One region of the Tardiphaga sp. 37S4 genome, then DNA from elsewhere that is predicted to be linked to it. Evidence: predicted binding sites of a transcription regulator. Region 1 holds the regulator's gene; each other region holds the start of a gene.
The links. The regulator LexA, encoded in region 1, represses DNA repair genes until DNA is damaged. The targets are predictions, from matches to a motif close to TGTTCNNNNTGTGTTCNG.
Positions count from the first base shown of each region.

Region 2: radA (DNA repair protein RadA) is a predicted target of LexA. The motif match lies at 1,999-2,016, and genes of this name have one in related genera.
Region 3: LPB73_RS21355 (PA0069 family radical SAM protein) is a predicted target of LexA. The motif match lies at 1,681-1,698, and genes of this name have one in related genera.
Region 4: LPB73_RS15375 (ImuA family protein) is a predicted target of LexA. The motif match lies at 1,540-1,557, and genes of this name have one in related genera.

Region 1 is NZ_CP088008.1:2,650,270-2,653,538, reverse strand. Features, by position in the region: gene LPB73_RS12955 (ComEC/Rec2 family competence protein) at 1-1,587, shown strand, start outside; gene lexA (transcriptional repressor LexA) at 1,606-2,328, opposite strand; gene LPB73_RS12945 (GNAT family N-acetyltransferase) at 2,631-3,200, opposite strand; gene LPB73_RS12940 (Orn/Lys/Arg decarboxylase N-terminal domain-containing protein) at 3,222-3,269, opposite strand, start outside.
Region 2 is NZ_CP088008.1:2,029,988-2,033,256, reverse strand. Features, by position in the region: gene LPB73_RS09925 (PAS-domain containing protein) at 1-582, shown strand, start outside; gene LPB73_RS09920 (hypothetical protein) at 673-1,026, opposite strand; gene LPB73_RS09915 (hypothetical protein) at 1,303-1,569, opposite strand; gene LPB73_RS09910 (hypothetical protein) at 1,589-1,912, opposite strand; gene radA (DNA repair protein RadA) at 2,042-3,269, shown strand, end outside.
Region 3 is NZ_CP088008.1:4,490,266-4,493,534, reverse strand. Features, by position in the region: gene moaB (molybdenum cofactor biosynthesis protein B) at 1-440, shown strand, start outside; partial or broken gene LPB73_RS21365 (GNAT family N-acetyltransferase) at 437-910, opposite strand; gene LPB73_RS21360 (glycosyltransferase) at 946-1,515, opposite strand; gene LPB73_RS21355 (PA0069 family radical SAM protein) at 1,720-2,883, shown strand; gene LPB73_RS21350 (VOC family protein) at 3,001-3,269, shown strand, end outside.
Region 4 is NZ_CP088008.1:3,161,758-3,165,026, reverse strand. Features, by position in the region: gene LPB73_RS15385 (UdgX family uracil-DNA binding protein) at 1-194, opposite strand, end outside; gene LPB73_RS15380 (putative DNA modification/repair radical SAM protein) at 216-1,457, opposite strand; gene LPB73_RS15375 (ImuA family protein) at 1,620-2,411, shown strand; gene LPB73_RS15370 (Y-family DNA polymerase) at 2,305-3,269, shown strand, end outside.

The sequences.
Region 1 (3,269 bases):
GTCGACCCGCCGATACAGCCGAGTGTGGCGTTACGCTATTCGGCGACCATGCAGGGGCTGCGCGACGCCATCGACGCGCGGATCCGCACCGTGCTCTCGGGCGATAGCCGCGCCATTGCCACGGCGCTGCTCACGGGCCGCCGCGATGCGATTTCGGCTGACGTCAATGATGCGATGTTCATCTCCGGCCTCGGTCATGTGTTGTCGATCTCCGGCTATCACATGGCCGTTGTCGCCGGCGTGGTGTTCTTTGCGATACGCGCACTGCTGGCACTGATCCCTGTCCTGACGGTGACATTCCCGATCAAGAAAGTCGCAGCGGCTGCGGCGTTATTCGCAGCACTGTTCTATTTGCTGCTGTCAGGTGCCGAAGTCGCGACACAGAGATCCTTTTTCATGACGGCCGTTGTGTTGATGGCAGTCATGGTCGATCGCCGGGCGGTGACGTTCCGTACGCTGGCGGTGGCAGCAATGGTTGTGCTGATCGTGGCGCCGGAAGCACTGGTGCATCCGAGTTTTCAGATGTCATTCGCGGCGACGCTGGGGCTGGTCGCATTGGTGCAGATCGGCATGCCCGCGCTGTTTGCGTCGCCCGATCATTCCGCGACGGCGCGCGTGGCGCTATGGGGCGGACGCGAGATCGCGATGCTCGTGCTGGCCTCGCTGGTCGCGGGCCTCGCCACCACGCCCTATGCCGCATTTCATTTCCACCGCGTCACGCCTTATGGCGTTGTCGCCAATCTTCTGGCGATGCCGGTGGTCTCGGCGCTGGTGATGCCGGCGGGTATTCTTGGTTTGGCAGCCATGCCGTTCGGCTTTGACGGTGTGTTCTGGCGGCTGATGGATGTCGGCATCCAGTGGATGATCGTGGTCACGCAATGGGTCGCAGCCGTGCCCGGCGCCATCGGCCGGATGCCGGCCTTCGGGACGGGACCGCTGATATCAGCCAGTATCGGCATCATCGTGCTGGGATTGCTGCGCACGCCGTTGCGCTTCGCGGGGGCTGGCGTGCTGATGCTCTCGATTGTCTGGGCATTGCTGGTGAAGCAGCCGGATGTCCTGATCTCGGGTGATGGTCGCAGCGTCGCGGTACGGGGCAGGGACGGACGCCTGCATGTGATGCGCAGCGCCAAGGATACATTTTTGCTGAAAGAGTGGCTCGCCGGCGATGCCGATGCGCGTCTGCCGACCGATGCCTCCGTCAGCCACGGTGTGTCCTGCGACCGCGACGGATGCATCACGCCGCTGGCCGATGGCGCTTTGGTGGCGCTGGTTTTACAGCCGGACGCCTTCACGGATGATTGCGAGAAAGCGGCGCTCATCGTCACGACGAAACAGCCGCCGAGGGATTGCAGGGCGCTGGTGATCGATCAGGATCGCTTGCAACGAAATGGTGCGGTGAGCCTGCAGCGAACCGCAAACGGCTTTACCATCGATGCCGTGCGGCCACGGGGCCTGGACCGTCCGTGGTCGCGCGCAATTCCCGATGAGCCCCAGCAAGATCTGATCCAGAACAGTCGTCCACCGCAAAACCGGCCGGTGGATGCGACGCCGGCGGAAACCGATCTTCAACCCGAAGATCAGTAATCCGCCGAGGCGCAAATCTCAGTAGCGGCGATACAGGCCGATCAGCTTGCCCTGAATGCGCACCCGGTTGGGTGGCAGGATACGGACCTCGTAGGCGTCATTCGCAGGCTCCAGCGCGATCGACGCGCCGCGGCGGCGGAAGCGCTTCAACGTGGCTTCCTCGTCGTCGATCAGGGCCACCACGATGTCGCCGGTGTCGGCGCTCTCGTTGCGCTGGATCAGCACGGTGTCGCCGTCGAGAATGCCGGCGTCCTGCATGGAATCGCCGCGCACTTCGAGCGCGTAATGTTCGCCGGAACCGAGCATGTCGGCGGGCATGCTGATGGTGTGGCTACGGGTCTGCAGCGCCTCGATCGGCGTACCGGCCGCGATCCGGCCCATGACCGGGATAGCAACCGTGCGGCCATTGTCATCATCACCGCTGTTGCTGGCGATGCTGGCGGCCGAACGCACCTTGCCAAGCGTGCCTTCGATGACGCTGGGCGTGAAGCCGCGGCGCCCGGTGCCGCCGGTGACCGGTGCGCCGAGCTCTGGCAGCTTGATGACTTCGATGGCACGGGCGCGGTTGGGCAGACGGCGTATGAAGCCGCGTTCTTCCAGCGCCGTGATCAGACGATGGATGCCGGACTTCGAGCGCAGGTCGAGCGCATCCTTCATCTCGTCGAAGGACGGTGGGACGCCGGCTTCCTTCAGCCGTTGATCGATGAATCGCAGGAGTTCGTATTGTTTGCGCGTGAGCATCTGAAGCCATCCTCAGTTGACGGTGTCGGCCGCCGCGTGCGTTTCAAAGGGCCTTCGAACGGTGAGCCTCAATCCAGAGACGATCGTTCGAAGATCGGTTGCGCGAGTTCGGGCACTCTCAAACTACTCAAAGCCACAGAATCTCGAAACAAATCATGAACGAACACTATATGTTCCATATGTGTTCTGCAATGCTTAATTTGCCGTCAACAGAACGCACGTTGAGTGAGGTTTGAGGAGGCTGTTCCTCACCAGTCGTCGATCCTCGACGGACATGGAAAATGCTTCCGCGGTCGCTTGGGCTACGCGGACGTCACGCGCCCAATGGGCGGCGGCGGAGTCGTGGAGCCGGTCGCCAGCGAGCGCTGAACCATGATCGTGTCGGCCCAGCGGCCGGAGCGATAGGCGACGCCGGGCAGCAAGCCGACGCGGGCAAAGCCGAAGCTCTCATGCAAGCCGAGCGAGGCCGTGTTGTCGGCATCGATATAGCCGATGATCTGCCGGAAGCCGGCCGCCGCGCAGACATCGATCAACTCGCGCATCAACAGCCGGCCGATGCCCCGGCCGACATGTCCGTGGTGGATATAGATCGAATGCTTGACCGTGTAGCGATAGGCCGGTCGCTTCCGAAACAGCACCACATAGGCGTAGCCGACGACCTCGCCGCCTTGCGTGGCGACGAGATGCGGGAACCGTTTGCTGCGCAGGTTCTTGCGCCGGTCTCTGAGATCGTCGGGCTGCGGCGTGTCCGCGTCGCTGACGCCTTCCTCGACGCCTTGCCGGATGTGCCGGCGATAGATCGCCAGCATGGCATCGACGTCGGTGTCGCGTGATGGTCGGATGACGACCGGCTGTTCGAGTTCCGTTGGCAAATCAGGCTCCTTACGTGCTCCCTATTCGGAGACCACGTAAGTGTAAAGTCGGATCCGGCCATTGGCGTC
Region 2 (3,269 bases), 620 kb from region 1:
ACGGATGCAGCGTCGTGGCCGGCTCACCTCAAGATCATGGTCAACATCTCTGCGGTTCAAGTCAGTAAGGGAAAGCTGCTCGACGTCATGCTGGATACTCTGATGGAGACGGGTCTTTCGCCTGAACGGCTGGAGTTGGAAATTACGGAGACGGCTCTTCTTGAGAACGCGACGGCGCATCTGGGGACGATACGGCAGCTGAAGAATCTCGGCATCTCCATAGCGCTCGATGATTTTGGCACTGGTTATTCAACGGCGAGTTATTTGACCAATTTCCCGTTCGACAGGATCAAGATCGACAAATCCTTCGCACAAGGCGCTCCCAATCGCCGCGATTGCGCAGCGGTAGTGTCCTCGGTGCTTGCGCTGGCCCATGGTCTTGGCATCGCAACGACGGCGGAGGGTGTCGAGACCGAAGAGCAATTTGAATATCTGCAGGCTGCAGGCGTGGACCTCGTCCAGGGCTTTCTGTTCGGTCGGCCCGTCCCGCTCTCCGAATTCGACCTCGATGCCGCAGTTTCATTTGGAAATGGTGCTGCTGACGGCGAGTTGTGCGGAGAGGTCATCACCGCAGGGAGATGACCGCCGCCGCCACCGGTGGCCTCCCCCAAACGCAAATCGGCCACCCTGAGGTGGCCGATCGCAGTCCTGAAAATCTGAGCTATCCGCGGCTTAGTAACCGTAGCTTGAGCCGAAGCTGAAGCCGCGATTGCAGGTCGAGCAGCCCTGCTGCACCGGTGCGTAATAGACCTGCGCCGGAGCGACCATCTGGACACGCTGCTGCGTGGCGTATTGCGCCGGAATGCGCTCGTAATCGACGCGCGCAGGCGCGACCATCACGGTCTTCGGCACCATCACCGTCTCGTACTGCGCTGGCGTGCGGCGCGCGACGGTGCGACCGGGAGCGACCATCACCGTCTCTTCGACCGTGCGATACTGCGGCGGCACCACCTGCTGCTGATAGCAGGTCTGGCACGGCGGCGGTGTGTAGCAGTTATAGCAACCTGCCGAGGCAACACCGGGCATCGCCATTCCGGCGACAGTGGCGAACATCGCAGCAGCAATCAATTTCTTCATGATGAGACCCCGTGGCGAGCTTGTTTGAAATGAGTTCGTATCGCTCTGATGGGCGACACTCAGCCAAGCACCACCACCGGTCAACGCGGTCCTGATATTTACCTTGATGAACGTGCTTAAGATTTGATGACGGCAACATATGAGGATGCCAAGGCAGACACAGCTGCACTGCGCCTGGATTCACCGCAGAGCCCGACGTGAGATCAATCGGCCTCAGCAGCCAACCTAATAACCGTCGCGGGGCAGCCCGAAGAGTTGCTCGAACACACTCGGTTGGCGAACCACCCATTGGCCCGGTTCGCCCGTTCTCAGATCCCGCACATAACGCGGCGGCGCTTCCACATAATAAAGCGGCGGCGGCGCGCGAATGCCGGTATCCATCGTGATGGGATAGCGCGCGGTGCCGGCGCGATAGCGCGCATCGCGGTAGTCAGAGGCAAGTACCGGCGTCGCCAGCGTCGCCGCACCCAGCACGATCATCAAAATACGCACCGCACACCTCACGCTGACGTCACTGCGGTGAGGCTATCGGGCGGAGGTTAATGAAGGATTCGTCGCATGGCAGTTCCACGCGAGCTCCTGCGCGGAACAAATTGGACTCGCGAAGCGCTGGACTGCGGCTCAGCTGGTTGGTCGAGCAGCCTCGATTGCTCACCACTGCTTGCATCTGGATTTTGCTCGCGGCGCGTCTACCGAGCGTAAGCAATCGCCAAGTTGAACAGGACCACTGCAGAGGCTGCACCTCCGGCATCGCCGCGGCAAAGGCGATCCAGGCTAACATTGCCGACCAGTTCTCGCGCGTCGGAATTTTGGCAACCAAATAGACCTTGCCCATGTGCCGGTCGATGCGTCCCACCCGGCAAGGCTGGCGAACCCTTCGAGAAGAAACTTGCAAATGCCCCGTTCAACCGCGTAGACCAAGAGAACAAACCAAAAACACCCACAGCCGCGATTCCCTCCGCCAATGGCCAAGAACCTCCTCTCCTTCGTCTGCCAGAATTGCGGTGCCGCCTATAACAAGTGGCAGGGCAAGTGCGACGCCTGCGGCGAGTGGAATTCGCTGGCTGAGGAGGACACCACCGGCGTCACCACGATTCCGGTCAGCGCGCGCTCCAAGCGCAAGGGGCGCACCTTCAATCTCGAAAGCCTGACCGGCCAGAGCAACGACGCGCCGCGCATTCCTTCGGGCATGGGCGAACTCGACCGCGTCACCGGCGGCGGTTTCGTGCGCGGCTCGGTACTCTTGATCGGCGGCGATCCCGGCATCGGCAAATCGACGCTGCTGACCCAGGCTACCAGCCTGATGGCGCGGGCCGGCCACCGCGTGGTCTACATCTCCGGCGAAGAAGCCGTGGCACAGGTGCGGCTGCGCGCGTCGCGGTTGGGCCTTGCAGACGCCTCGGTGCAGCTCGCGTCCGAGACCTCGGTCGAGGATATCGTCGCCACGCTGTCCGAAGGCACGGTGCCGCGGCTGATCGTGATCGACTCGATCCAGACCATGTGGACCGACACGGTGGAATCCGCGCCGGGCACTGTCACCCAGGTCCGTGCTTCGGCCCAAGCGCTCATTCGCTTCGCCAAGAAATCCGGCGCCACCATCATCCTGGTCGGCCATGTCACCAAGGACGGCCAGATCGCCGGGCCCCGTGTGGTCGAGCATATGGTCGATGCCGTGATGTCCTTCGAGGGCGAAGGCTCGCAGCAGTTCCGCATCCTGCGCGCGGTGAAGAACCGCTTCGGCCCCACCGACGAGATCGGCGTGTTCGAGATGACCGGGCTTGGCCTGCGCGAGGTCTCCAACCCGTCCGAGCTGTTCCTGTCCGATCGCGATCTCGGCTCGCCGGGCACCGCCGTCTTCGCCGGCATGGAGGGCACCCGCCCGGTGCTGGTGGAACTGCAGGCTCTGGTTGCTCCGACCACGCTCGGCACCCCGCGCCGCGCCGTCGTGGGCTGGGATTCCTCCCGGCTGTCCATGGTGCTGGCCGTGCTGGAGGCCCATTGCGGGGTCAAGCTGTCGGGCTACGACGTCTATTTCAATGTCGCCGGCGGATTGCGCATTAACGAGCCCGCCGCGGACATGGCCGCGGCCGCGGCCCTGGTCTCGTCGCTGTGCAATGCGCCGCTGCCCACCGACGCGGTCTATTTCGGCGAAATCTCGCTGTCCGGCGCGGTGCGCCCGGTGGCGCAGACCT
Region 3 (3,269 bases), 1.8 Mb from region 1:
CCGGTCACGTGTTGGCGAAGCGCGAGATCGTCACGGACGATGTCGAAGCGATCCGCAAGATCGTGCGCGCATGGATTGCCGATCCCGGCGTGGACGCGATCATTACGACCGGCGGCACGGGGTTCACCGGCCGCGATGTCACGCCGGAAGCCATCGAGCCGCTGTTCGAGAAGCGGATGGATGGTTTCTCGATTGCGTTTCACATGCTGAGCCACGCCAAGATCGGTACCTCGACGATCCAGAGCCGCGCGACTGCTGGCACCGCCGGCGCGACATTTATCTTCTGCCTGCCGGGTTCGCCCGGCGCCTGCCGCGATGGCTGGGACGGCATCCTTGCCGCGCAACTGGATTACCGCACGCGGCCCTGCAATTTCGTGGAGATCATGCCGCGGCTGGATGAGCATTTGCGACGCCCGAAGGCGAAGGGCGCGTCGGTCTAGAGCACGAGTTCCCAGGTCTCGCCGATCAAATCCTGCCCGAAACTGCGATGCGGCTCGGTGGCGACCAGCGCGAAACCTGCATCCTGATAGACTTTTCGCGCAGCGCCGAGATTGCTCTGGGTCCACAGCGTGATCCTGCGATAACCGCATTGCCGCGCAAAGGCGATGGATTCCGTCACCATGCGCTGGCCGAGCTTTTGTCCGCGCGCCTTGGGATCGATCAGCAAGAGCCGAAACTTGGCGACGTCGTCGGATGCCTTCACGAGAAACAGCGAGCCGACCGGCGCGCCGTCCATCTCGGCGATCCAGCAGCGTTCGCGCGTGGCATCGCATGATGCGACGAATTCTGCGGCGATGTCAGCTACCAGCGCCTTGAAGGACGCATCGAACCCGTATTCACTCGCATAGAGTTCGCCGTGACTGCGGATGACCCAGTCGATATCGCCAGGCTGGAGATCGCGTAGCACTGCAAGCTGAACGGCATCGGGGGCTTGGGCGGCCATGGTCAGGCGACGATGATCCGGCTGCGCAGCAATGTGCGTGAGGAGCGGCCGAGCTGGCGCAGCAGCCGCGCTTCGGAGCGCCGGGCATCGGGTGCGTAGCCCCCGAGACGGTCGTAGTGTTCGCGTGCAATCAGCAGACCTTGATCGGCCTTGGGGCCTGTGATCATCCGGACCAGGTGCTTCAGGCCATCGCGAAAATTGGTCTCGTCATAGGGCGAGCGCGCATAGCGGAAAATGCCCGCGCGGGGGCGGTTGCCGGTCGATACGCGCTGGATGAATTGCTGGGTCTCCTCGATCCAGCCGGCATCGAGCACGGCGCCGGCATGGAGAAACATTAGCCAGGGCGAGCGCGCCTGCTTGGCGCCGGCGGCCATCGCCGCGGCGCGCGATCCCTGCGAGGTCAGGAAGCCGCAGCCCGCGACATCGGCGACACGTTCGATGACATCGGTGCCAGCGCGATCGACCAGCAGCACTTCGCGGATCACACCGGCAGCAGCGCCCGGCACCAGCGCTGCCAGTGTGGCAACAGCGGGCTGTTCGACGCCTTCGGTGGGGATGATCACGCTCAGCATGGGTGTCGGATAATACCTCTCAACAACGGGGTGGCCGCGTTATCGTTTCGTCATAGTCTATGCGGCACCGGCGGCTGCTGCAATTTCGGGGCGGTTCGACTTTCGGCCGCCTCTCTGAGGCGGCGGGAGAATGCACAGTGCCCCGGCCGTGTGCCACCCTATTTATGTTCTTGATTTGTTCCATGCGTGCGCTATCGTGGCTTCATGAGTCGCCAGATCGCTGCCCTCAAGCACCCGCCGGTCCCGGCGCCCTCCGATAAGCCGGCGGGTGCGCTTTCCCCTTTTCCCGAGATCGCGGTGGCGATCGACAAGCAGCGGCGGCGCGGCCGCGGTGCCCAGTCCAACGACAGCGGGCGCTACGAGGCCGAGGCCCGGGTCGCCTTTGATGATGGCTGGCAGAGCCTCGATGAATTGCCGCCGTTCAAGACGACCGTTGCGACGGACACCGCGCGCAAGGTCATCACGCGCAACGAGTCGCCTGATATCGGCTTCGACCGTTCGATCAATCCCTATCGTGGCTGCGAGCATGGCTGCGTCTATTGTTTCGCGCGGCCGACCCACGCCTATCTCGGTCTCTCGCCCGGGCTCGATTTCGAAGCCAAATTGTTCGTGAAGCCCGATGCGCCGGCGCTGCTCGAGAAGGAGCTGGCCGCCGCCGAATATGAGCCGAAGATGATCGCGATCGGTACCAATACCGATCCGTATCAGCCGATCGAGCGCGAGCGGCAGGTGATGCGCGGCATTCTCGAAGTGCTGGAGAAGACCGGTCATCCCGTCGGCATCGTCACGAAGTCTGCCTTGGTGACGCGCGATATCGATATCCTGGCGCGGATGGCGAAGCGCAATCTGGTCAAAGTGGCGTTGTCGGTGACGTCGCTCGATCCGAAGCTCGCGCGCACCATGGAGCCGCGCGCGTCGACGCCGTCGAAGCGGCTGGAAGCTTTGCGGCAGCTATCCGAGGCCGGCATTCCGACCACGGTGATGGTGGCGCCCGTGATCCCTGCGCTGAATGACAGCGAGATCGAACGGATTCTCGATGCCGCCGCGCATGCCGGCGTCAAGGAAGCCAGTTACGTTTTGTTGCGGCTGCCGATGGAAGTACGCGATCTGTTTCGCGAGTGGCTGATCGCGAATTATCCGGATCGCTATCGGCATGTTTTCACGCTGATCCGCGAAATGCGCGGTGGCCGCGATTACGACTCGCAATGGGGCACGCGCATGAAGGGCACCGGGCCGATGGCCTGGATGATCGGTCGCCGCTTCGAGATCGCCTGCACGAAGCTCGGTCTCAACAAACGTCGTTCGAAGCTCACCCTCGATCATTTCGAGAAGCCGGCGGGTGCCGGTCAGCAATTGAATCTGTTCTAACTCCGCAGGTCTCGCAGCGTACGGAGTGGTGGAGAGGGGACGTTGGCAGGAAACCAGAGCCTGCCAACGTCCCTCTTTTCGATCTATAGAGTGAGTACAGGAGTGACACGCATGACGATGACAAAACCACCCGCGCCGATCGCGCGCATGACGGTAATCACGCTGGGTGTCGCAGATATGCGCAGGAGCATTGCCTTCTACGAAGCGCTGGGTTTTGCGCGAAAGGCCCGTGCCTCTGGCGAGGCCATCGCCTTTTTCGACACCGGCGCCAGCGTCCTCGCGCTGTTTCCGTGGGATCAACTGGCGCAGGACGCAACATTGCCTGACCATCCAAGGCCGCAGGCGTTTCGCGGCAGCACGCTGGCGTGGAATTGCCGCTCCGAAGG
Region 4 (3,269 bases), 510 kb from region 1:
TTGGCCGAGACGTTGAAAGTGCCTTGCGCGGCGTCAGAGAGCGACGTCTCGGGCAAGGCAGAAAATAGTTCAAGTTCAGCACCAGCGAGGATCCATCTCACCTGAGTGGGAGCAATGTTGTTCAGCACGAGTTGTCGTGCCGCCTTGCGCCAGCCTTCAAAGTCGGTGTCGCTGTCCAGCACGATACTGTGCATCAGGTCTCCTGAAATGAAATTCTAAAACCCAAATCCCAATTGCGTCGCCTTCGGCTTGAACCGCTCCGCCAGCTTCGCGCCGTCCAGCAAATTAACGGCCGGGCGATGATCCGGAAGAACGATGAAAGGCAGTGCCTTGTTCCGCGGAATATGCAGCCGCGCGAGATCGCCGACGCGGATCGACGAGATCCGGCGCGTTTCGATGATCCGCTGCACGGCCTTGGCGCCGAAACCGGGCACGCGCAAAAGGTCTTCGCGGCTGGCGCGGTTGACGTCGAGCGGGAAACGGTCGCGGTGGCGCAGCGCCCAGGCGAGCTTCGGATCCATGTCCAGCGACAGCATGCCGTCATTGTCATCGACGATCTCGTCGGCGTCGAAGCCGTAGAAGCGCATCAGCCAATCGGCTTGGTAAAGCCGATGCTCGCGGATCAACGGCGGGGCGCGCAGCGGCAGCGAACGGCTCGCATCGGGGATCGGGCTGAAGGCGGAATAATAGACACGCTTCAGATTGTAGGACCCGTACAGATTGGCCGAGGTGCGGATGATGGTTGAATCATTGGCGCTGTCGGCGCCGACGATCATCTGCGTGCTCTGGCCGGCTGGCGCAAAACGCGGCCCGACTTTGCCGCGCGGCGTCGGCTTGCGACCCTCGCGGGCTTCATCGAGCTTCAACCGCAATCGACCCATGGTGCGACGAATGGCACGGACGTCTTTCTCCGGCGCCAGCTTTGCGAGGCTGTCTTCCTCGGGCACCTCGATATTGATGGAGAGGCGGTCGGCATATTTTCCGGCCTCGGTGATCAGCGCGTCGTCGGCTTCCGGAATGGTCTTGAGATGGATATAGCCGCGGAAGTGATGCTCCTCGCGCAGTTTCCGCGCGACGGCGACAACCTGTTCCATCGTGTAATCGGCGCTGCGGATGATGCCCGACGAGAGAAACAGTCCCTCGATGTAATTGCGCCGGTAGAAATCCAGCGTCAGTTGCACCACTTCGTCCACGGTGAAGCGGGCACGCGTCACATTGCTGGAGGCCCGGTTGACGCAATAAAGGCAATCGTAATTGCAGGCATTGGTGAGCAGGATCTTCAGCAGCGAGATGCAGCGGCCGTCCGGCGCGTAAGAATGACAGATCCCCATCCCTGCATCGGTCGAGCCGATGCCTTTGCCGTCGCGGGAGTCCCGTTTCTCGGTACCGCTGGACGCACAGGACGCGTCGTATTTCGCGGCATCCGCCAGGATCTCCAGCTTGCGCTTCACGTCCATGTTCAAAAATCCCTTTGATTCCAAACGCTAAAAAAGTGGCTGATGATCCCGATTGACTCGGCTTGCCATCTTAGCTTTATATTAGAACATATCATGAACAAATGGGCCGGCAATGGGTTCACTAAAGACCCGCCACGGCAAAACAATTTCGAGGAGCGGCGCATGACCGGCGCACGCATGACCACGCTCGCGCAATTGCGCGGCAGCATCGAACGCATCGAGACCCACAGCGATACCTATGCGCCGGATCGCGTGTCGCTCGGTCATGCCGAGGCGGACGCGGCGCTGCAAGGCGGCCTCGCGCGTGGCACCATGCATGAGGTGTTCGCCGAAGGCCGGCACAGCGCGGCCGCCACGGGCTTTGTCGCCGGCCTCGCGCATCGTGTCTCGGCAAAGCGGCCGCTGCTGTGGATCCGGCAGGATTTCTCCGAACGCGAATGCGGCGCGCTGGCCATGAGCGGCTGGCGTGAGCTCGGCCTCGATCCGCGCCTGCTGGTCACCGTGCGCGCGCCCGATGTCGAGACGGCATTGCGGACCACGGCTGATGCGCTGGCCTGCGATGCGCTGGGCAGCGTCGTGCTGGAAACCTGGGGCGACAGCAAACAGTTCGACCTGGTCGCCAGCCGCAAACTCACGCTGGCGGCGCGCGGCTCGGGCGTCACGTGCCTGTTGCTGCGGACTGCAGGCGTTCCGGTCTCGAGTACGGCAGAGACGCGCTGGATCATCCGCTCCGCGCATTCGCCGCCATTCAGGCCCTGGCAATCATGGGGCGTGCCCATGCTCGACGTGCAACTGGTTCGAAATCGTCACGGCCCGAACGGGCAATGGATCATGGAATGGAAGTGTGATGAGTGCGTTTTCCGTGACACATCGGCGCATCCTCAGCCTGTGGCTGCCGCGCCTGCCAACCGATCGCATCAAACGTCAGCTCGCGCGCAACGGCGCGCCAGCTAATCTGCAAGCAAGTATTGTCGTCGCCAAGCAAAGCAATGCGCTGCAGATTTCCGCGCTGGACGATGCCGCGGCGAAGCTCGGCCTTGAACCAGGTCTGCCGCTTGCCAATGCCCGTGCGGTCTGTCCGGACATTCAGGTGTTCGATGCCGATCCTGTCGCCGATACGCAGGTACTGACCGACATCGCCGATTGGTGCGACCGCTTCACGCCACTGGTGGCGCTGGATCTGCCGCATGGCCTGTTTCTCGACATCACCGGCTGTGCCCATCTGTTCGGTGGCGAGGCGGCACTGATGGAGCAGCTCTGCGCGTCGCTGTCGCGGCAGGGTTTTATTGTCAGTGCAGCGATTGCGGGGACATCGACATGCGCGCGCACGCTCAGTCGATACGCACATGGCCGGATCGTCGCCGCGGGCGAGGAGGCCAAGGCAGTGACGCCGCTACCGCTGTTCACGCTCGGCGCCGATGAGGCGCTCATCCGTGGATTGCGCCGCGCCGGCTTGAAGACCATCGGCGATGTCGCCTCGCGCTCGCGCCCCGAAATCACCGCACGTTTCGGCGCGGAATTCACGACGCTGCTGGAACAGGCGCTGGGGCAAAGCGATGCACCGATTTCCCCGCGCAAGCCGCTGCCGGATTATATCGTCGAGCAACGCTTCGCCGAACCGATCGCCACCGATGGTGTGATTACGCTGACACTGGCCAAGCTGGCGCGCACGCTGATCGATGCGATGGACAGGCAGGGCAAGGGCGCGCGGCGGCTGGAAGCGGCGTTCTTTCGCACCGACGGCGCGGTGCGGGTGATCACCGCGGAAACCGGCCTGCCGGTGACCAAGGGCGAGGTGATCGACCGGTTGTT